Regions from separate parts of the Nitrosomonas sp. Is24 genome, predicted to be linked through region 2. Evidence: predicted binding sites of a transcription regulator. Region 2 holds the regulator's gene; each other region holds the start of a gene.
What was found. The regulator sigma-54, encoded in region 2, starts transcription at its own class of promoters, with help from an activator protein. The targets are predictions, from matches to a motif close to TGGCACNNTTCCTGCT.
Positions count from the first base shown of each region.

Region 1: the regulator sigma-54 is predicted to act here: its motif matches at 2,347-2,362, upstream of R2103_RS09680 (prepilin-type N-terminal cleavage/methylation domain-containing protein).
Region 3: the regulator sigma-54 is predicted to act here: its motif matches at 1,342-1,357, upstream of flgB (flagellar basal body rod protein FlgB).

Region 1 is NZ_JAWJZG010000001.1:2,096,486-2,103,932, forward strand. It holds gene glnE (bifunctional [glutamate--ammonia ligase]-adenylyl-L-tyrosine phosphorylase/[glutamate--ammonia-ligase] adenylyltransferase) at 1-2,237, shown strand, start outside; gene R2103_RS09680 (prepilin-type N-terminal cleavage/methylation domain-containing protein) at 2,416-2,871, shown strand; gene R2103_RS09685 (ATPase, T2SS/T4P/T4SS family) at 3,151-5,532, opposite strand; gene R2103_RS09690 (3',5'-cyclic-nucleotide phosphodiesterase) at 5,544-6,308, opposite strand; gene R2103_RS09695 (universal stress protein) at 6,330-6,755, opposite strand; gene R2103_RS09700 (TerC family protein) at 6,788-7,447, opposite strand, start outside.
Region 2 is NZ_JAWJZG010000001.1:2,248,629-2,256,075, forward strand. It holds gene hprK (HPr(Ser) kinase/phosphatase) at 1-406, opposite strand, end outside; gene R2103_RS10435 (PTS sugar transporter subunit IIA) at 393-860, opposite strand; gene hpf (ribosome hibernation-promoting factor, HPF/YfiA family) at 932-1,258, opposite strand; gene R2103_RS10445 (RNA polymerase factor sigma-54) at 1,277-2,728, opposite strand; gene lptB (LPS export ABC transporter ATP-binding protein) at 2,783-3,505, opposite strand; gene lptA (lipopolysaccharide transport periplasmic protein LptA) at 3,540-4,073, opposite strand; gene lptC (LPS export ABC transporter periplasmic protein LptC) at 4,085-4,651, opposite strand; gene nadA (quinolinate synthase NadA) at 4,866-5,963, shown strand; gene clsB (cardiolipin synthase ClsB) at 6,088-7,260, shown strand; gene R2103_RS10475 (L-threonylcarbamoyladenylate synthase) at 7,320-7,447, shown strand, end outside.
Region 3 is NZ_JAWJZG010000001.1:1,303,238-1,310,684, reverse strand. It holds gene R2103_RS05875 (flagellar hook assembly protein FlgD) at 1-469, opposite strand, end outside; gene flgC (flagellar basal body rod protein FlgC) at 481-885, opposite strand; gene flgB (flagellar basal body rod protein FlgB) at 889-1,299, opposite strand; gene flgA (flagellar basal body P-ring formation chaperone FlgA) at 1,513-2,223, shown strand; gene R2103_RS05855 (acyl carrier protein) at 2,367-2,645, shown strand; gene R2103_RS05850 (Mth938-like domain-containing protein) at 2,730-3,098, shown strand; gene R2103_RS05845 (hypothetical protein) at 3,300-3,527, shown strand; gene pbpG (D-alanyl-D-alanine endopeptidase) at 4,012-4,842, shown strand; gene R2103_RS05835 (carboxypeptidase M32) at 4,859-6,364, opposite strand; gene R2103_RS05830 (CopD family protein) at 6,485-6,922, shown strand; gene R2103_RS05825 (PEP-CTERM sorting domain-containing protein) at 7,160-7,447, opposite strand, start outside.

The DNA.
Region 1 (7,447 bases), 150 kb from region 2:
ATGATTTGACAATCGATGGTTATGTATTCCGGGTTGACATGCGGTTACGCCCGCACGGTGAAAACAGCCCTTTAGCGATCAGCTTTTCCATGCTGGAAGAATATTTCATCAAGCAAGGACGGGAATGGGAGCGCCATGCCTGGATCAAGGGCCGGGTTATCACCAATCATGCCGGCACAGACGCTGAATCGGTGCTGATGGAAAGAATTGTCAGACCTTTCGTTTTCCGCAAATACCTGGATTTCAGCGCGTACGAATCGATGCGCAATTTACATGCGCAACTGCGCAAGGAAGTCGAGCGCCGCGAAATGCACGACAATATTAAATTGGGGCCTGGCGGTATTCGTGAAATTGAATTCATCACACAGGTTTTTCAATTGATTCGCGGCGGGCGCGATGTCGACTTGTGTATTCGCCCGACACTCGGCGTTTTACAGCGCTTGCAAAAAAAACAACAACTCCCGGCAGAGGTTATCACGCAGCTCACCGATGCGTATCATTTCCTGCGCAAACTGGAACATCGCCTCCAGTATCTGGACGATCAACAAACACAAACGCTGCCGCTGAGTGCGGACGATCAGAATCTGATCGCCACCGCCATGGGATTTCCCAATTATGCAGCTTTCATGGAGCAGCTCGATATTCACCGGAATGACGTAACGCGTCACTTTGAGCTCATTTTTGCCACCCCACGGAAGTCATCCGCGCACGACACGTTGGCCAATTTGTGGCAAGCCGAAACACAAGACGTTTCGCAAACCGAAGCCGCCACCATGCAACTGAGCACACTCGGATTTAGTAATCCGGTCAAAATTTCGGAACGGCTACGGTTGTTTTATCAGGGCAGTTTTTATCAGCAACTACCTAAAACCAACCGTGAGCAAATTAATACCTTAATTCCGCTGTTGATTGAAGCAGTGGCCGGACTACCTCCGGTTGAAGCCACGCTGGAGCGTATGCTGCAACTAATGGAAAAAATCAGCCCGCAAACATCGTACCTGGCGCTCCTGCTCGAACACCCGCACACACTGCATCGCGTAGCCGAACTCGCCAGCATCAGCCAGTGGGCAAGCGATTATCTCGGGCGGCACCCGATTCTACTGGACGAATTACTGCGGCAGAAATCGCCACACCCCGTCCCCGACTGGAATGCACTCCACGATGAGCTTGTTTATCAGCTCAATCATGTCAACAATCCAAAAGATGACGTCATTGAGTGGCAGATGGACGTTTTACGTCACTTTCAACACGCCCAGGTATTCCGCCTGCTGGTCACCGACCTGGAAGGTTCATTGCTGCTCGAAACGCTCAGCGATCATCTGACTGCATTAGCTGATCTGATGCTGGATACGGTACTGAATTTAGCCTGGTCCGGCCTGAAGAGACGCCACCGGGAAGAACCCGCGTTTGCGATCATCGGTTATGGCAAGTTGGGCGGCAAAGAACTCGGTTATGCTTCCGACCTCGATCTGATTTTTCTTTATGAAGACGATCATCCCGATGCTGCGGAAATCTATACCAAGCTGGGACAAGGCATCAATGCCTGGCTCACGCGCCATACATCGGCAGGCCTATTGTACGAAACGGATTTGCGCCTCCGCCCCAATGGGGTTTCCGGATTATTGGTCAGCTCGATTGAAGCTTTCGCGCAATACCAACGCGAGCAAGCTTGGGTATGGGAGCACCAGGCATTAACCCGGGCCCGTTTCGTCGCCGGCGATCAGCAAGTGGGTGCGGCATTCGAGCACACGCGCAAGGAAATTCTGTGCAAACTGCGCAATCTTGATGAACTCAAGCAGGAGATTCTGAAAATGCGCGAGAAAATGCTGGATGTCCATCCCAATCCAACCACGCTGTTCGACATCAAACACGACCGCGGCGGCATTATCGACGTGGAATTCATCGTGCAGTATCTGGTACTGGGTTATTCTTCCCGATACCCTCAATTAACAGGCAATATTGGCAATATCGCGCTGCTGAAACTCGCTGGTGAATTAGGACTGATTTCCCAGGACGCAGCTGACAAAGTACGCTCCGCATACCGGGAATTCCGGCGCATTCAACACCGCTTACGATTGAATGGCGATGTGGATATGACCGGTAATGCGCCCATCGATGGACAAACTCAGAAATTCACCCGGGTGGATGGCGGCCATTTAAAAGATGATCGCATGGCGGTGCTGGCGTTATGGGAGGAAGTATTTGGTAATCAACAAAATGAATTCGGATCCCTGTAAAATCTATACAAAGCGTGAAGCAATCGCGATCCTCGAGATAACTTCAAGTATCAAATACAACTTAATAAATTAACAAAGATGACATAACAAACTTTCAGAATTAAAATTCTGGCATAGTTTCTGCTATAGACACTACACACACTTGGTGTGCCTTACTCAACCCAAAGGAGAATAACAAATGCAACAAGTACAAAAAGGTTTTACCCTGATTGAATTAATGATCGTTGTCGCTATCATTGGTATTCTGGCTGCTGTAGCAGTGCCTGCTTATCAAACGTACACTTTAAAGGCTCGTTTTACTGAAGTTACCAATTCAACTGCTCCATTCAAGACAGCAGTTGAGTTATGCGTGCAAAGTGGCTCTTGTGTCAATGCTGGAGCCATTGTAGTACCTGCGACAGGCGCAACACGCGCAAACACTGAAGTACCCAATGATGCGGGTGCTTCAGCAAATGTCACTTCTGTCACAGTAGGCGCCAATGGTCTTATAACGGCAACTCCAGTTGCAGTTAATAACATAGCCGCAGCTGACACTTATACACTTTTACCTGTCATAACTGGCACAGGTGGCGTATCTTGGACACCCGGTGGTGGATGCAAAACATCCGTTGCAACTGGCGGTCCTATTTGCTAGGAATTGTATCCTTTGATATAAAGTAAAATAAAAAGTCCCCCTCCTTTAATAAAGAAAAGAAGGGGGATTTTTTATTGGAGATCCACTACTCAAGGCGCCTCTGTGACTTCTGCATAACTAACGCTCTTGAGTTTTTATATCTTTTGTTTGCTTGCTAACACTTTAGTTAGTAAAATCAGTCACTCAAGCAAGTTCCGAAATCGAAATTCGAGAAAGCCTGTCATGCAGGGCTCCTCTCTTGTCAAAAGTGCTATTGCTATTTCGTAAAACTAACTTCTTTCACTTGATACATACCACTCGCACCTGATGAATATCCGTAACCCCCTGTAACACCTTTTCAATACCATCCTGCTTCAATGTCCGCATACCATCACCCAAGGCCGTCACCAGCATATCCGCCACTCGTACGCGCTCTTGAATATTCTTTTTCAGTGCATCGGTGGCTGTCATCAATTCATGTAGTCCTACCCGCCCGGAATAACCGGTACCGACGCAATCGTCACAACCGGCCGCCTTGTACAAGGTAATTTGACCTTGATCATCTCCATATTGTTGGATCCATTGTTCGCGTATTTCACGAAGTGCAGCATCGGGATCGGCTTTAAAACGGTCGATATTCCTGAGCTCGGCGCAATACTCGGCTAATAATGTATCGACTTCATGTTCGCTGGCTACATACGATTCTTTACAATTCTTGCATAAACGCTTCGCCAAACGTTGCGCTAACACACCCAGCAAGGCATCGGAGAAGTTGAACGGATCCATGCCCATATCCAGTAACCGAATGACCGATTCCGGCGCGCTGTTGGTATGCAGTGTCGCCAAAACCAAGTGCCCGGTTAATGAAGCTTCGATACCGATACTGGTGGTTTCCTTGTCGCGCATCTCGCCCACCATAATAATATCCGGATCTGCCCGCAGAAAAGAACGCATGATGGCAGGAAAGGTTAATCCCGCTTTGACGTTAATTTGTACCTGACGCAATCCTCTTTGCGTGATCTCAACCGGATCTTCCGCAGTCCAAATCTTGGTATCGTCGCGATTGAGATATTTCAATACCGAATGCAGCGTGGTTGTTTTACCTGAGCCTGTCGGGCCGCATACAAAAAACAACCCGTACGGTTTGCTGATAATTTTCTTCAGCTCCTCCAGATTGTGCTCGGTAAAGCCCATTTTATCCAGCGGAATCGGTTCACCGGCAGCCAGAATCCGCATCACGACATCTTCCAAACCACCGGCTGAAGGAATGGTCGCGACACGCAATTCGATATCCAGTGGCGCAAATTTCCTGAACTTAATCTTGCCATCCTGCGGTTTTCGCTTTTCGGAGATATCCATATCGCACATAATTTTTATGCGTGTGATCATAGAATTGCGATAACCTGCCGGAACCTCGATATATGGCATCAGCGAGCCATCCTTACGGAAGCGCACTTTGGTTTTTTCTTTCCCTGAATAGGGTTCGATATGAATATCCGATGCGCCCATTTTATAGGCGTCGATAATGATTTTATTCACCAGCTTGACCAGCTCATTGTCAGTCGCTGCGGAGGATTCCTCTATTTCACCCGCCGTCTCTTCGACATCTTCAGTCCCAAGATTAGTAAGCATTTCATTGATGTCGCCGGTACCGATCTCATCCTGGCTGCCACCAAAAAATTGTTCGACCGTAGCATTAAATTCTCTTTGTGTAGTAACCGTGTAAATGATCTTTTGCTTGGGAAAAATTGCATTGGCAATACGCTGCGACTTAACCCGTTCGGGATCCAGTGTAAGTATTACCAGGCCATCTTTGGTTTCATCAATCGGCAATAAGGCATTACTTTCAACATAATCTTTTTTTAAATTCTTAAGCAGATCAATCGGTTTAATCCTGTCCGCTCTAAAAGGCTCATACTTAACCTGAAAAAAAGAAGCTAGTGCCTTGCCGATGAGCGGCAAACTCATGCGGAATTCGTCAACCAGCACATCTTCCAGATCACAGCTTTTTTTACGTGCCGAGCGTGTCGCCAACTCCAGCTCGGGAGCGGAGATGATTGCATCGAGAATCAGATAATCATATTTCGATTTGAGCAATTGAGCGGGCTTCTGACGCTGTTTAAAAGCAATCGCAAGAACGCGGCAAATTTCCACAACCCCTTCCATGATCGCGGTAGTGAATGATTCATTCGATCTATTATTAATCACCTGAACCACGCCCATCAGTTCCCGGCTATCAGCGTTCAGAATCGGTACCGCCAACATCTGTTTGGTTCGATAACCGGTGCGTTTATCCACTTCATGGGAGAAAACCAGCAGTGGATTAAATTTTTTTAACTCACTTTTATCGTACACATCTGCAATATTGACCACCTTCTTTTGCAAAGCGGCGAAACCGATAATACTGTTTTCCGTTACCGGTAGTCTCAAATCCTGAAAAGAATCAAATCCAGTTTTAACCTTCGAAACAAAAGAAGATTTATCTTCATTCAGTGAGTAAATGGTAAACCGGTCCGCGTTGAGCAATGCGCAAATATCCTTGCTAGTTTCCAGCATGATTTCTTCAACGCCATTTGCAGCGTATATTTTATTGATAATAACCTGCAGATTTTTGGAAAAAGCCGATTCGTTATTGTTATTTACAATATTCTTTTGGGGTTGGATCATCGCGACTGTACTCATAGCCTCACTTCCTAAAATTCGAATAATTGATTGTTCTCAAGGCGGCGCGGATTATATTTTCCAATGCACTGATCTATTTCTTCCATGATGACATCGGCTTCACCGGGTTTCAGGTGCGTAATAAATATTTCCGCGTTCCGTTCCAATTTCTCTAATTCTTCCGCCAGCAAGCTGGGGCAAAAATGCCGTGATCTGATCGCGATATCCCTTTTCTGATTGCAGAAGGCGCATTCAATGATCAAATACTGCAAATTTACAATCTTATTAACGGCCACCCAGAAGGCATCATTAGTAGTTGTATCACCGGAAAAAACAAGACTGGCTAACCCTGAGTCCACCTGAAAACCGACCGTAGGAACGGCGTGATGGGCGGGTAGTGGCGTAATCGCACGGCCATCGAGAAGAATGGTATCCCCCAACGACAATGTTTCGTACCGCATATAGGGGGAAATATCATTGGGAATTTTTGTAAAATCCGGCCACAGATGCCAGTTGAACAGATGCTCCCGCAACGTATCCAGCGTGGGATGGATGGCATGAATGGTTATCGGTTTGTTGCGGATGGAACCGGCGGTATCCACCAGAAACGGAATAAATGCGACATGATCCAAGTGTGCATGCGTGACAAGAATATGATCAATTTTGATCATCTCGGACAAACTCAAATTACCCACGCCTGTTCCCGCGTCGATCAGCACATCGTCGTCCAGCAACATCGCAGTGGTTTGTTCGCCGCTTCCTATCCCTCCGCTACACCCTAAGATCCTGAGCTTCAAAAGACTCGCCCCGGAAATTCATTACTTAATCAATAATACGGGAATTTTTGCCAACTGCATCACTTTGCTGGTTACCGAGCCCAACAACAAACCTTGGATACCGCCTGCTCCGCGCGGCCCCAGCACAATCTGATCAAATTGCTTTTCACTAGCGAACCGGACGATCATTTCGGCCGGATCACCCACCACAATGTGATATTGATAAGCAACACCCGCTTGATCGAGCAAAGCGCACGTGCTTTGCAATTCTTTCTGGCCTTCTTCCTGGTGATATTGCTTAATATCCGTCTGGTTAATGAACAATGCCACATTGCCGCGCAGCGGATATTGCACATTCAGCAAATGCAGCTCCGGTTTTTCCTTATACCAGTCCAATAACGCAATGAAGCCGGTTATTGCTTTATTGGCATAATCAGAACCATCTACAGGTAATAAAATTTTTAGCATGATCAATCTCTCAAATTTTTATACGTGAATGACTATTTGGGCATTTTTTCATCGGCCAAATCTTCCAACGGCCGGGGTTTTACCGGTTTCCGGGCCGCCAGCAATTTGCCGGCCGCAATCACCAGAAGTGCTACAGAAGCCGGCGCAATCCACTGAAGATACTTCGCCTGCGTACTGACCCATTCCTTGGTGACGACATCGGTAACCGCCATATCGCCCGCAATCCATCCCAGCAATCCAGCGCCAATCGCGATCGTAACCGGATACCGGTCCATGACCTTCATCACCATTTGACTGCCCCATACGATGATCGGCACGCTGACGACCAAACCGAAAATGACCAAACCGATGTCATCCTTGGCCGCGCCCGCGATGGCGATAACGTTGTCCAGGCTCATCACCGCATCCGCCACGATAATCGTTTTAATCGCACCGATTAACGTCGTGCTGGCATCGATCTCATGCGCGCCCTCCGGCTCGGGTTGCAGCAACTTGATACCGATCCAAACCAATAAAGCCGCGCCGACAATTTTCAAATAGGGCATAGTCAGCAGACTCAAGGCAAAAAAGATCAGCACCACGCGCAATAGGATTGCGCCGAACACTCCCCAGAAAATACCCAATTTGCGCTGCTGTTCGGGCAAACGCCGGCAAGCCAGTGCGATGACAACGGCATTGTCGCCACCCAGCAC
Region 2 (7,447 bases):
CCAGCGCGGTGCTCAGATAGGTGCGGATCAGCCAGATCACTTCCAGGCCGGGATAAGGCGAATGCAGCAACGGAATATTGTTTGCGCTCGCCATATTATAGATCGGCGGCGGCACTTCGGCATTATCCGCGACGATGATGCAGGCCAGATTAATCTGCGTGAGCTGATTGATCTTTTTCTCCAGTGAAGCGGCTTCCAGCTTGTTCAGATAATGAATTTCATCGCTACTGATGACTTGAATCCAATCGGGATGAATGAAATTCAAATGGCCGATCATACCCTGACCCGATTGCGCGATTTCCTCATCGCTGAGCTCAATCGCAGCGCCTGCTTGACCGGTGATCCAGGTCAGTTTGAGTTTGTCTTTTTTATCCTCGAAAAGCTGTGCAATACTAATTCGCGACATTGGGTTCCCAGTCGGTAATGAGCTTATGGATTCCGGCGGCATCCTTGCATTTCAGGATGCTCTCACGAAACTGCTTATCGCTGAACATTTGCGCCAGCTCGCTTAGAATCTGCAAATGCTTGTCAGTGGCTTTTTCCGGAACCAGCAAAATACAGGCAATATTGACCGGTTGACCATCGGGCGCGTCAAACGGTATCGCCTCCTTCATGGTCACCAGTGCAGCGATCGCTTCGCGCAATCCCTTGATCCGGCCATGCGGGATAGCAACACCCTGTCCTAATCCGGTTGAACCGAGTTTTTCACGCGCAAACAGGCTGTCGAAAACCTGGCTGCGCGCAATTTGATTCGTATTTTCAAATAACAATCCAGCTTGTTCAAAAACACGTTTTTTGCTGCTGACATCAAGATTGACAATGACATTGGTCAATGGCAGCAATTGCGAAATTTGATTCATGGAAAATGGAATACTTTCTTCTAAATGATAATGCCGCGGGTCATGCTAAAACCGCATGATGCCGCAACATCTTATTGTTCAAGATCCTGATCTTTCAGTGCGCCGTGATTGCGCCGTTCAAGATTCTTTTCCTTGTGTTTGAGGATTTGCCGGTCCAGCTTGTCAACCAGGCTATCAATCGATGCGTACATGTCTTCGCTGTCGGTCTCGACAAAAATATCTTTACCGCGTATATGAACATTAGCTTCAGCCTTTTGCTTAAGCTTTTCAACCGAGAGAATGACGCTGACATCAATGACATGATCAAAATGGCGTTTAATTTTACTGATTTTTGAAGTGACATAATCACGCATGGCATCAGTAATCTCTACATGGTTACCGGTAAGTTTAAGGTTCATATCCTTCCTCTAATTTGATTAAATGGACTTGCGAAGATTTGCCGCGGGAATCTGTAGCGATTCCCGGTACTTCGCAATGGTTCGACGCGCAACAACAATACCCTGTTGCTCAAGAATACTTGAAATTTTATTATCGCTCAGCGGCTTCCTTGGATTTTCTTCCTGTACCAATTGTTTGATCAACGCACGAATTGCCGTGGCTGAACAAGCGCCGCCTGAATCTGTGGCAACATGGCTGCCAAAAAAATATTTGAGCTCAAAAATACCTCGCGGAGTATACATAAATTTTTGTGTCGTTACCCGTGATACTGTGGATTCATGCAGATCCAAAGTTTCCGCAATCTCGCGCAGCACCAGCGGGCGCATCGCAATTGCACCGTGTTCAAAAAATTGCTGCTGCCGCTCCACGATGGTATTGGCTACTTTCAGAATGGTATTGAAGCGTTGCTGTATATTTTTTATTAACCATTTGGCCTCATTCAGCTGACTGACTAATTGACGCGCGGAATGATGCTCCTGTTTGAGTATGTTAGCATATAGATGGTTTATATTGAGGCGCGGAATCGCATTCGCATTAAGATGTGCAACCCATACACCGCCTCTTTTCGTCACCGTAATATCGGGCACAATGTAGCGTTCGCTATGAGAACCAAATTGCGCACCCGGCTTAGGGTTCAAACTGGTAATCAGTTTGTTGACAGCACGAAGGCTCTCATCATCACACGCCAACAGCTTTTTTATTTGACCGAAATCATGAGAAGCCAGAATGTCCAGATAATCCCGCACTACCTTGATCGCTTGGTCACGGTGACCAGCATTACTTGGCATCGCCTGTAGCTGCAATAGCAAGCACTCCTGCAAATTGCGCGCCCCCACGCCCGCAGGATCAAAATGCTGCAAGCGTTGCAACGCACTTTGCAAATCATCGGCACCGATGTTTAGCTCCACGGGCAGCAGAGTCATCAACTCGTTTAAATCTTGTAACAGATAACCATCATCGTCCAGACTGTCGATCAGCAAGCCGATAATTATTTTTTCACGCTCGGAAATCTGACTCAAGCAGGTTTGAAAATTCAAGTGCTCCCGCAAACTTAAAGGCTTATCAGGTATCTGCGGTCCATCCAGATCATCATCTTCAGGAGTACCATAAGAGACAATATTGTCTTGCTGCCATTCCGGATCGTGCTCAAAATCCTCTTCGCGCTCCGCTTTAACTTCGGTTGATTCCGCTTCTGCTGCAATAGCGTCAGAATCTGCTGATCCGGAAGCGGTTTCCGGGTGTTCGGATGAGACAACCGCTGGCGGGGCGCTCCACTCCTCCCCCAATTCCAGCAATGGATTCTCTTGCACCATTCTCTCAATTTCTTGATTCAGTTCAACGGTGGATAATTGCAACAACCGGATAGATTGCTGCAATTGGGGAGTCAGTCTGAGTTGCTGCGATACTTTTAATTGGAGTGTCTGCTTCATAATCCTGAAAAAACAATAATCGCCAATCGATTCAGTTGTAGTCCGCCCGGAACGCTATAGCCGGAAGTGTTCCCCCAAATAGACTTCTCTAACTTTTTCATTATTGATGATCTCTTCAGGTTTACCTTGGGCCAGCACGTGGCCTTCGCTGATGATATAAGCCCTGTCACAAATACCTAAAGTCTCGCGCACATTATGATCAGTAATGAGAACACCGATCCCCCTTTCCTTTAGAAAGGAAATCACTTTCTGAATATCGATGACAGCAATCGGATCCACGCCGGCAAACGGTTCATCCAACAGAATAAACCGCGGCTGGGACGCCAATGCACGCGCTATTTCAACACGACGGCGTTCACCTCCGGACAGACTGATTGCGGCATTATCGCGCAAATGACTGATGTGCAAATCGTGTAATAAGTTATCTAAATACCGTTGTTTCGTGTCTTCATCAAAAGGCTGCAACTCCAGTATCGCCAGAATATTTTCTTCAACGGTCAAACGCCGGAAAATGGAGGCTTCTTGCGGCAGGTAACTTAATCCGAGTTTTGCGCGCTGGTGAATCGCCATCTGACCTAAATCCTGGCCGTTCAGATAAATTCCGCCGCCATCCAGCGGCACCAAGCCGACAATCATGTAAAAGCAGGTCGTCTTACCGGCGCCATTGGGCCCCAGTAAGCCAATTACCTCACCGCTGCTCAGTGAAAAAGACACATCCTGCACAACCGTACGTGATTTATAGCGTTTTTTTAAATTATTCGCTTTTAATTCACTCATTTTATGAGATTTCTTCCACTCTTTAATCGGTGATTCATTCTTCTGGTTTATTTTTAGGCTGAATGGTGATGCGTACCCGTTTATCCGGACCGCTTTCAACGCCGCGCTCCTTGCTGCCGACGACCTTGAAAAACTCAGTGTTCATCTCATAGGAAATATAGTCGCCCTGCACTTCATCGGAACCGCGCTTCAGCCGCGCTTGCCGGAATAATTCAATTTTGTCCGCTTTACTATCGTATTCCGCCCGTTCGCTCCATCCCTCAACGTACTCATTCATACGGTCGCGTTTCTGCCGGAAACTCACTAAATCCCCCGTTGCAGTGGCATGCCGGAATCCTTGCATATCCTCTTTCATTACCACTTTATTGGCCAGTATGCGCAGCGTTCCTTGCGTCAGTACGACGTTCCCCGTGAATGTGCTAATCCGGATGCCTTCCTTACGATTCACATCCTCCACCGTAGCGTGATCCGCTTCCAGATGCATCGGCTTCTCACGATCGGCGCGCTCAGCCATAGCCGGTTGGATAAAAAATAAACTAGCAAAACCAACAACGAACAGTATCTTCATATTTTATTCAATTACTTTTTATTAACAGCTTTTACATTGGACAGGAGCTGTATCATCCCGGTACGGTTGTTGAACTCCAATCCGTTCGCATTGACCGTGGTCTTAAATCTTGAAATGGTTACGTCCTGGTCTGACTTAATCAAGCTTTCGTCCGGAATAAGATGCAAGAAATTAGTCGCTAAAGTAATCTTGCTTTTATCATCATCCGTTCCTCGGATAGCCGTCACATCTCCGGTTAAATAAATATCCTTACCTTTACTGATTATGACCGCCCGATCCGCAAACAAACGCATCAACGGTTTCTCCGGTTCGATGTTGATAAAATTGACATGCTCCAATTCGGTAACTTTATCATCAAGGTAATGAAATAATTTTTGCGCGGTGAATTTACGCTGAATCGCATGCTCGTATTCTATCCGGATGCCGGATAAATTCTCCGCAATATAATCCGGATTGCGATACAAATCTTCATCCTTCACTTGTTCCGGCGGCCGGGTCAGACGATCCAGCCAGAAGGTCAAAAAGATCAACAAGACTATGAGAATCAAAGGAGATCTGATATGTAGGCGAGCGCTCATCTGGAAATTTTATTCGTTTCTTTAACTGCGGCAATTTGGAATCGGACCAACACTGCCGATTAAAATTTCCACTTTTATGAATTATAACAGAACACTAATTCTCATTTTATGAATCGATTCTCACTGCGGCCCTTTAAATTTCAGCTTGAATCTATATCTTAAAGTAGAGTAATGTGCATCATTCAATCAACAAATTGGGAAGAATAGGATCGCGATGCATCAAGAAGCCTTTGAATTTGAACAGTATGATCAACTGCAGGATGAAATATGCGCGCAACGCATCGTCAGCGCCAAAAAAGCGTTGGGAAAGCGTGCCGTCATTCTGGCTCATCATTATCAACGCGCCGATGTATACCGGCACGCAGACTTGACCGGTGATTCCTTAAAGCTTTCCCATCTGGCCGCGCAAACAGATGCGGATTATCTGGTGTTCTGTGGTGTGCACTTCATGGCGGAAGTCGCGGACATGCTTTCCAGTCCGGCACAAATCGCCATTCTGCCCGACATGGCGGCCGGCTGCTCCATGGCCGACATGGCCAATCTCGCCAATGTCGAGCGCGCCTGGCGTGAGCTTGCGGAAATACTAAATCCCGATGAAGTGATCACTCCCGTGACCTACATCAATTCCGCCGCCGACCTGAAAGCGTTCTGCGGGGAACACGAAGGTATCGTCTGCACCTCCAGCAATGCCGGTAAAGTTCTGCAATGGTCGTTCAAACAACGCGAAAAAGTGCTGTTTTTCCCTGACCAGCATCTGGGCCGCTGGAGCGGAAATCAATTAGGTATTCCGCTGGATGAAATGGTGGTATGGAATTTTGACGAACCGATGGGCGGATTGACGCCCGAACAAATTAAGAAAGCCAAAATTCTGTTGTGGAAAGGCCATTGTTCGGTGCATCAAATGTTTCAGCCGCAGCATATTATCCGTTTCCGCAATCAACATCCCGACGGTATTGTGATCTCGCATCCGGAATGTAGCTTTGAAGTGTGCAAGGCATCGGACTATGTCGGTTCGACGGAATACATCATCAGAACCATCGCAGCCGCAAAAAGCGGCACACGCTGGCTGGTTGGCACGGAATTGAATCTGGTCAGCCGGATCGCCGAGGAATTCAAATCTCAAGATAAAATTGTTCAATTCATGTCGCCGATGGTATGTATGTGTTCGACCATGGCGCGGATCGACCCCCAGCATCTGGCCTGGGCGCTGGAAAATCTGGTTAACGGCAATGTGGTCAATCAGATCAAAGTGCCTGAACATGAGGCCAAACTGGCAAAAGTGGCGTTGGATAGAATGCTGAGCATCTCGTAACCGCGTCGCATCAATCCGTGTCTGGAAATCCGCCGACCGTTTGTTGCAACATGCCGGAACATTTCCACCGGCTGATTGACCGCGTATTAATGCCTATCGCACCGGCACAGCGCTTGTTTTCTCCATGAGAAATTTTCACTTTGTTGAGAACAATCACGTCACTTTACTGCACAATGGCGCGGAGTATTTCCCGGAATTAGAAGCTGCAATCGACAAAGCGCACACTGAAATTCACCTGGAAACGTATATTTTTGAATACGATGCAATTGGTAGAAAAATCGCCGATGCTTTAAAACGTGCGGCTCAGCGTGGTGTAGCCGTGTTTCTGCTGCTTGATGGCTTCGGCTCGCAGGATTTCCCCCGGGAAGAAATACAGCGGATGCTGCAAGCGGGCATCAAAGTGCTTATATTCCGGCCGGAATTTATTTTTTCAAAGCCGCGCCGCTACCGGTTGCGTCGCATGCACCGCAAATTAGCCATCATTGATGCGCAAATCGCTTTCATCGGCGGAATCAATATCATCGACGACGAACATAACCCGGAAAATCTGACCCCGCGCTTCGATTATGCCGTCATTATCCGTGGCCCGTTACTGGTGCAAGTCCATAAAGCTGTGCGGCATTTATGGCTGATCGTCGCCTGGGCGCATTTTAAGAAGCGCTGGGGCCATCCTGCCGCGATTAATCCATCCGGTGAATCATGCGGAAATCAAAGAGCCGCATTGCTGATACGCGACAATTGGCGGCATCGTCACGATATCGAGCACGCTTACTTGGATGCCATTGATCAGGCGCATAGCGAAATTATTATTGCCAGCGCCTATTTTCTGCCGGGAAGAAAATTCAGCAACGCGCTGAAAAATGCTGCACGGCGCGGTGTGCACGTCGAACTTTTGCTGCAAGGTAAAATCGAATACCGCTTGCAGCATCATGCCACCCAAGCCCTGTACGAAAATCTCTTGGGAGCGGGAATTAAAATTTATGAATATAATCGCAGTTATTTGCACGCAAAAGTAGCGGTCATTGATCAGCATTGGGCCACAGTCGGCTCTTCCAATATTGATCCATTTAGCTTGCTGCTTGCGCGCGAGGCCAATGTCGTTATTGAAGATCACGCATTTGCCGCGACCTTAAGAATCAGTTTAAAGACGGCCATTGCGCAGCAATCGACCCCTGTGACGCCGGCCAGCAAAAGTATTTTTTCATGGCGCAACTACATCGTGAATTGGCTAAGCTTTCATATCGTGCGGATGATGCAAGGCATATTGGGGTATGACTGGCATGACAATACACCGTGATCCATTTCACCGCTCCATGGCATGATCGTTTGCCTTAATCGAGAATCGAAGTTACAACAATGCAACCAACGCTATCCACACCGCACTCCGGGTTAACCACGGATCAACAACAGCAAATTACTGCCGCTGCGGGGATATTATGCGCAGGCGGAACGGTTGCGTTTCCAACTGAAACGGTTTACGGTCT
Region 3 (7,447 bases), 950 kb from region 2:
TACCGTCCCAAGCGATCGTGCTGAGTCCTGTCGGTTGCGCGCCAAGCTCAATTGTGCGAATGGCAATTCCGGCACCATCCAGTATGGTGACTTTTAGCTGATCGACGGGCTGCGCCAATTCAATGCCTGCAATAGCGCCATCCCCATTCAGCTTGATCGATGTCCCAGGTACGAATGCTTGATGTCCGATCAGTCCCAGCGCTTCAACAGAGCGGTTATCTTCAGCGCTGGTAACCAATTGCTGCAGCGTCGAATTGAGCTTATCAATACCCGATACCGTACTGATTTGCGCCAATTGACTGGTAACCTCGGCGTTGTCCAGCGGCTTTAGCGGGTCTTGATTTTTCATTTGCGTGACTAAAAGCTTTAAAAACCGGTCCTGCGGGTTTTCAGCATCCTTTTTACTATTAATGCCAGTAGTTGCACCCGTTGCGGCTGTTTGTGAACTTGCTTGCTGAACTGCATCCATTACACGCTCCTTTATTGACCAATAGTCAGGGTTTTTTGTAACAAGGATTTGGTGGTATTCATCATATCGACGCTGTTCTGATAGGAACGCGACGCTGACATCATATTCACCATCTCATCGACAACGTTGACATTCGGCATCGTCACATAGCCGTTTTTATCCGCCAGCGGATGCTTAGGTTCAAACAACTGCCGCATGGGCGACGGATCGTGAACGATACCTGCAACTTTAACGCCACTTGCACCATTAGCATCCGCTTGCAAAGTACTGAAAACCACCTGCCTGCCGCGATAAGGTTCACCGGTCGAACTGGTCACACTATCGGCATTGGAAAGATTACTGGCAACCACATTCAAACGTTGCGATTGTGCAGACATGGCTGAACTTGCGATACCAAATACATTAAATAGTGACATTTTCTATCTCTCCATCATTGCCGATGTTAAGTTTCTAAATTCATTGTTAATAAATGTAATGCTGGCATCATATTTAATGGCATTATCAGCAAATCGAGTCCGTTCCATATCCATATCCACCGTGTTTCCATCCGCGCTGGGTTGCAATGGAACCCGGTATAAAACACTATCGCCGAATATTCCTGATGCAGCAGAATTAATATGCATTGATGATGTCGTATTCATAGCTACCTTTTTCAGACTAGGCGTCGATGACAATCTGTCCTGAAGCATGCTGGCAAAATCGATATCCTTCGCTTTAAAATTTGGCGTATCGGCATTAGCCACATTGCTGGAAAGTAACTCTTGTCTTCCCACTCGCAGACTGAGGGCGTTGTGGTGATAATTTAATTCTTTATCAAGTTTGTTAATCATCGTCTCTACCGCCTGATTAAAATTATTTTCTATTCATCTATTAGCATTTAGCATGCCAGCAATAATATATGCACAAGTTAATCAACCAATCCGCAAATAAGACATGAAAGCGGTGCTATCTTTGCACTTGGATTTTTTCATGCTCGTTTAATATAGCTTCGGGTAGCGGCAATAATTGCCGGATACGGCAAAAATGAATGGTGAGATCAATCTATGATACGTTGCTTAATGACGATACTCTGTCTGCCGATGCTTGCTTCTTCTGCGCTGGCCTCACAGCACAACGCTGCAATAGCGCATCAAGAAATTCCGCTGATTAAAAACGCCATTGAGAATTTTCTTTACAACAATACGGCTTCACTGCCAGGATTGGTGCAAATCAATGTCGGTCAAATTGACAAGCATTTAACATTGCCCAAGTGTCCTCAATTAGAACCTTTTGTTCCGGCAGGCGGACGTTTATGGGGGAAAACCTCCATCGGCGTTCGTTGTGACAGTGAATTCGCAGCTTGGACTATTTATGTTCAGACTGAGATCAATGTCATGGCGGATGTTTTACATATCGCGCGACCCGTATCAACCGGACAAACATTGAGCTATGAAGATATCGCACCGCAGAATGTCAATCTGACGCAGATGCCGGATGGCATACTCACTGATGCGGCCCAAATTGTTGGTAAAGTGGCCGCCACCAACTTGCCCGCCGGTCAACCGATACGTCCGCAAATGCTGCGAGCACCCTATGTGATCGTGCGCGGTCAGACAGTGAATTTAGTGGTTCAAGGCCGGGGATTCAGTATTCGATCGGAAGGTCAGGCGTTGGCCAACGCAGCGGAAGGACAAGTCATTCAGGTTCGTAATAAATCAGGCCGAATCCTCAGCGGACTTGCACGTGCAAATTCAATCGTGGAAATTCAGCCGTAACATACTGAGCGTTTTCACCCTCCACGCACGCAGTCCCTGTGAATTTTCTGCAAGCACTGCGTAATCCCGCAATCATAATCTTCAATCAGCATTATAATACGCACTAGATTTCTTTAATACTGATAATAATCAAGCGCCTCATTGTGACAAACACAAGCCATACCACTGAAATAAAAAAGATTCTGGCTGATACCTTGGGATTGGGTAACCGGATCGATGCAATAGAACCAAACACAATTTTACTCGGCAATATTCCTGAACTCGACTCCGTCGCAGTTGTAACGATCATTCTGGCTCTGGAAAAAAAATTCTCCATCGCAATAAAAGATGATGAGATCAGTGCGAAAACATTTGCGACACTCGGTACCTTAGTTGATTTTGTAGAACAAAAAATAGCAGATCATGACAAACAACTCGGGTAAAACTTTTGTGGCAGCGATTGTTTTTTGATCGGAATCATGCATAATCGCTCACGATAGATTCGCAAACAACGAGGAAACAGATCAGTGAAGCTCCATCTAGCAAATTTCGCACAGCAATATATTTTCACGGGTTATGGTGAAGGATATGTATTGATTAATCAAACGCGCTACGAAAAGAGCTTGATCGTGTTGCCTGATCATTTGATTGAGGACTGGCCTGTACGATCCGTTCAAGAGCTTCAGGTTCAACATTTTGAAAGCTTGCTGCCGCATTCACCCGAAATCATTCTCCTCGGTACCGGCATTCAGCATAAATTCCCCAGTCACACATTGCTCAGTCAACTGACAAAATTGGGAATTGGGATTGAGATAATGGATACAAAAGCTTGTTGCCGGACTTATAATATTCTGGTTGAAGAAGGGCGTCGTGTCGCTGCGGCTCTTTTGATTTAACGTTGCAAGGAAAAAGCAGATTTTTTACATGCCGCTGAATTTTGGCCTGATCAACTCCAGCTAACGTAAAAATTCGCCTCTTCAAATACGCAAGATTCTAAAAAGAAATGGCCTGACAGTTATGATTGTGATAAATTCATGGTTGGTAAGTCAGGTATATTAAAATTGGCTTCCTTCATAACATTAATATAGGAGTGGAAAATGAACAAATTTCTTATCGCTGCAGTTGGTTTGGTTTTTTTGATGGGTTCTTCTGTCACCATGGCAAGTGGAAACAAGGAATCAAAAATGCCACCAATGGCTGCTCAAGATATTCTGAATAAAATGGCTTGCGAAGGTAAAAAAGACGGCGAAAAGACCAGAGATCGCACCGACGGTGAAATGATTACCTGTCCCGCTAAAATCAAACAACCAAATTTTGGTAAGTAATAATAAGTCAGTTTTTTAGTAGCTGGCGAATAGGTCAAGTTAGATAAACAGGCTGATATTTGCTACATTCGATATAGAAATAGATTGAATTGAGAAAAATATTCAGCAAATGTCGACTTGGCCTATCATTTCCTTTGGAAATAAAATGCCTTTCTGCTTTACGCTCAAACCTCAGCAGCACGCACTAACTGATAGATAGTCTGTAATAACATACACTCTGGCTCTCAATTGCAAATGACATTAAGTTATTTAATATCATTATGTTATACAGCATTTTTCAATTTCATTACCACCAGAATCTCTTAACTTTCTGCAAATAAAGAATTTATTTGCAAATTTTTATAAAAATATAGATGAAGATATAGTAAGATTAAACGTGAAGCATATAAAAAACTCTAAATTGAATTAGCACTATCCTCGTTCATAAAAATATTTCGATGAATTCATAAGAACTTGTAATTTTTGTCAATCGGAGAGAAAAAGAATGAAATGGGGAATTTTTTTAATTTGTGTTCTGTTTTTTTTAACCAGCAATGCTTTAGCACAAAAAAACGATCCGGATATTAAATCTCAAGCTGCACTGGTATTTAATGCGAAAAATGATCGTGTTATCTACGATAAAAATGCCGACAAGGTAATGCCCATCGCTTCCATTACTAAGTTGATGACTGCAATGGTTACCCTTGATGCGCGTCTATCGCCGCATGAAAAAATCACAATCACGAATGCCGATGTCGATAAGTTAAAACACTCATCGTCACGTTTGCCCGTTGGCAGCACGTATTCACGCCAAGAGCTGTTACGATTGGCATTGATGTCATCCGAAAATCGCGCCGCGGCGGCACTTGGCCGCACTTATCCAGGTGGTGCCAAAGCATTTGTAAGTGCTATGAATGCCAAAGCCAAGAAATTGGGCATGAACAACTCCCGATTTATCGATTCTACCGGCTTAAATAGCGGCAATGTTGCAACCGCACGCGATCTGGCCAAAATGGTTGCAGCTTCAAATAATTACGCCGCTATTCGTGAATTCTCCACCACATCGCAACATTCCGTATCACCTGGAAACAAACGCGGTCAATTGCAGTATGTCAATTCCAACAGTCTGGTACGCAATCAAGGCTGGGACATCAATGTTTCTAAAACCGGGTATCTGAGCGAAGCCGGACGCTGTTTGGTGATGCAAGCGAAAATTTCTGGGCAACCGATGGTGATTGTGTTGCTCAATTCGTGGGGCAAAAACACCCGTATCGGCGACGCCAATCGCGTCAAAAAATGGATCGAGAGCAATCAAGGCCGCCGCCGTCAAGCATAAAACCGGCGCGCGCTCCTTAGGCTAACCGATAAATTTCACTGTACTTGTTCTTCAGATACTCGACGAAATAATCCGGATTCAGCGGTTCGCCGGTAACACGCTCAACCAGCTGTTGTGGTGTATAAAGCTTACCCTGACGATGGATTTTTTCGTTTAACCAATTCTTAATAGGTGCAAAATTTCCTGTAGCGATGTTTTGTTCGGTGTCCTGTTGCTCGCGCAGCAACGTGTTATAGAACTGGCACGCATACATCGCACCCAGCGTATATGAAGGAAAGTACCCAAACGCGCCGCCGCTCCAATGCGAATCCTGCAATACCCCCAACGTATCGGTCGGCGGTTTAATTCCCAAGTATTTTTGCATTAATTCATTCCAGATTTCCGGCAAATCATCGATGTTCATCGATCCATCAAACAGCCCTTTCTCGATTTCATAACGCAAAATCACATGCAGTGGATACGTCACCTCATCCGCTTCCACCCGGATAAAATCTGGCTTGCACGTATTGATCGCGCGATAAAAAGAATCCACAGTCGCGGATTGAAGATTTTCCGGAAACTCCGCGCGAATCGTTTCAAAATAATGTACGCAGAAGGGCTTGCTTTGCGCGATCATGCGTTCCCAGAACAGCGACTGGGATTCGTGGATACCCATCGTTAAGGATTCCGTAACCGGCAAATCGCCGAGTTCATGCGGGCGCCCCTGTTCGTAGAGCGCATGACCGGTCTCATGGATCACCGAATACAATGACTCGACAAAATTGCTGTCTTTATAACGAGTCGTAATACGCACATCGGTCGGATGGCTGCCGCCGCAAAACGGATGCACCGATATATCGATACGTCCCTGCTCAATATTAAAACCCATGTCCTGGCTAATTCTGCGCGCCAATGATTCCTGCTTATCCAGCGCAAACCTGCCCTGCAAGAACGACGTATCCGGCTGAACAGAGTGGTTTTGAATGGCAGCAATCAGCGGTATCAATTCCTGCTTCAAGCGCTCAAAGATCGGCGTGATCACGTCCATCGTCGTGCCGCGTTCAAATAGATCGATATTCGCATCGTAAGACTTCAAGTCCGGCGACACACACTGCGCCCACTCGGTTTTCAACTGCAAAAAACGCTCCAGCACAGGTGCAAAATCAGCAAAATTATTCTCCTGACGCGCGGTAACCCATACGCCATGCCCGCGTGAACCCAGTTCAGCCAGCTCCTGTACCAGCCGTTTCGGCACTTTCGTTTCCAGTTCATAACTGTACAACGCCTCGCGGATATTGCAGCGCTCCAGCTCGTTCAAAGCAGCAAAATCCTTAGCTTTGAGTTCGTGCAAGCACTCACCCAGCGCTGGATCGGTCATACGCTCATGAATCACCCCTGCCAGCGCCGCAATCTGCTTGGCACGCGCATCGCTGGCGCCGACCGGCATCATCACTTCCTGGTCCCATCCCAGCGTGCTCATGACGCCGTTCAAATGCGTAATCTCTTCCAGTTTTTGAACTAAATTCTGATAGTGCTGATTCATCGTAATCTCGCTTCTCAATTCAATTATAAACAGTGCGCGCGCTCTATCGATTCCAAGGGATGGCGCGAACATCGCAAGCCCAGTATCATACCAACTTTAACACTAATCAATCGTACTGCTATGCTTTGGATTAAATCACTGCACATCATTTTCATGGTCACCTGGTTTGCTGGGCTTTTCTACCTGCCACGCTTATTCGTCTATCATGCCATGTGCGAAGATGCGCCAGGCAATGAACGCTTCAAGATCATGGAACGCAAACTGTATTACGGCATCATGACTCCCGGCGCAGTGCTGACCGTGGTGTTCGGTGTGTGGTTATGGGTGGGCTATGGCTTTTCCGGCGATTGGCTGTATGCCAAAGTAGCGCTGGTTTTGATATTGATTTACTACCACTATTACTGCGGAAAATACGTCAAAGCGTTTAAAAACGACGCTAACCAGCATGGTCACGTGTTTTACCGCTGGTTTAACGAATTTCCGGTTTTGGTTCTGTTTGCGGTGGTGATATTGGTAGTGGTAAAACCGGATTTATTAGCGATTGTTTCTGAGCTTTAAGATTGCTCACGTCCGCACGAAATGACGGCGTCGGCATGATTCTCAATTCAAGTGATGGCCGATCTCTTAGTATTGTGAATTTCTCCGCACCTGCTCTTCCGTCAATCTGGAAGCTTCTCTGACTTATGGAAGCTTAAAATAAAAAAGAGAGATTCAACTCTATACGTTTGAATCTCTCCGCAATGTTCCTTCTTTAGCTTGCGCTAGCAAGAAACAGATTCTTTATCTTTATTTTAATTATCCTTTCTTATTGCGTAATGAGAAACTTACCAAACCCAATCCAATCAACAGCATGGCATAAGTTTCTGGTTCTGGTACAGCCGATACCGTCATTGAGCTGATATAAAATTGATCTGCTTTGCTACCGCCACCGAATCTGAAGTAAAAGTCATGTCCGGTGTGACTCAAAGCGAATTGACCTACGTCTTTTGGTAGTAATCCTGTAGTCCAGGTTGAATTGTCGAAACTGTATTGGAAGGTCGCATTAGCGATCCAGCTCGTCGTATTATGCCCTTCTGCACGAAA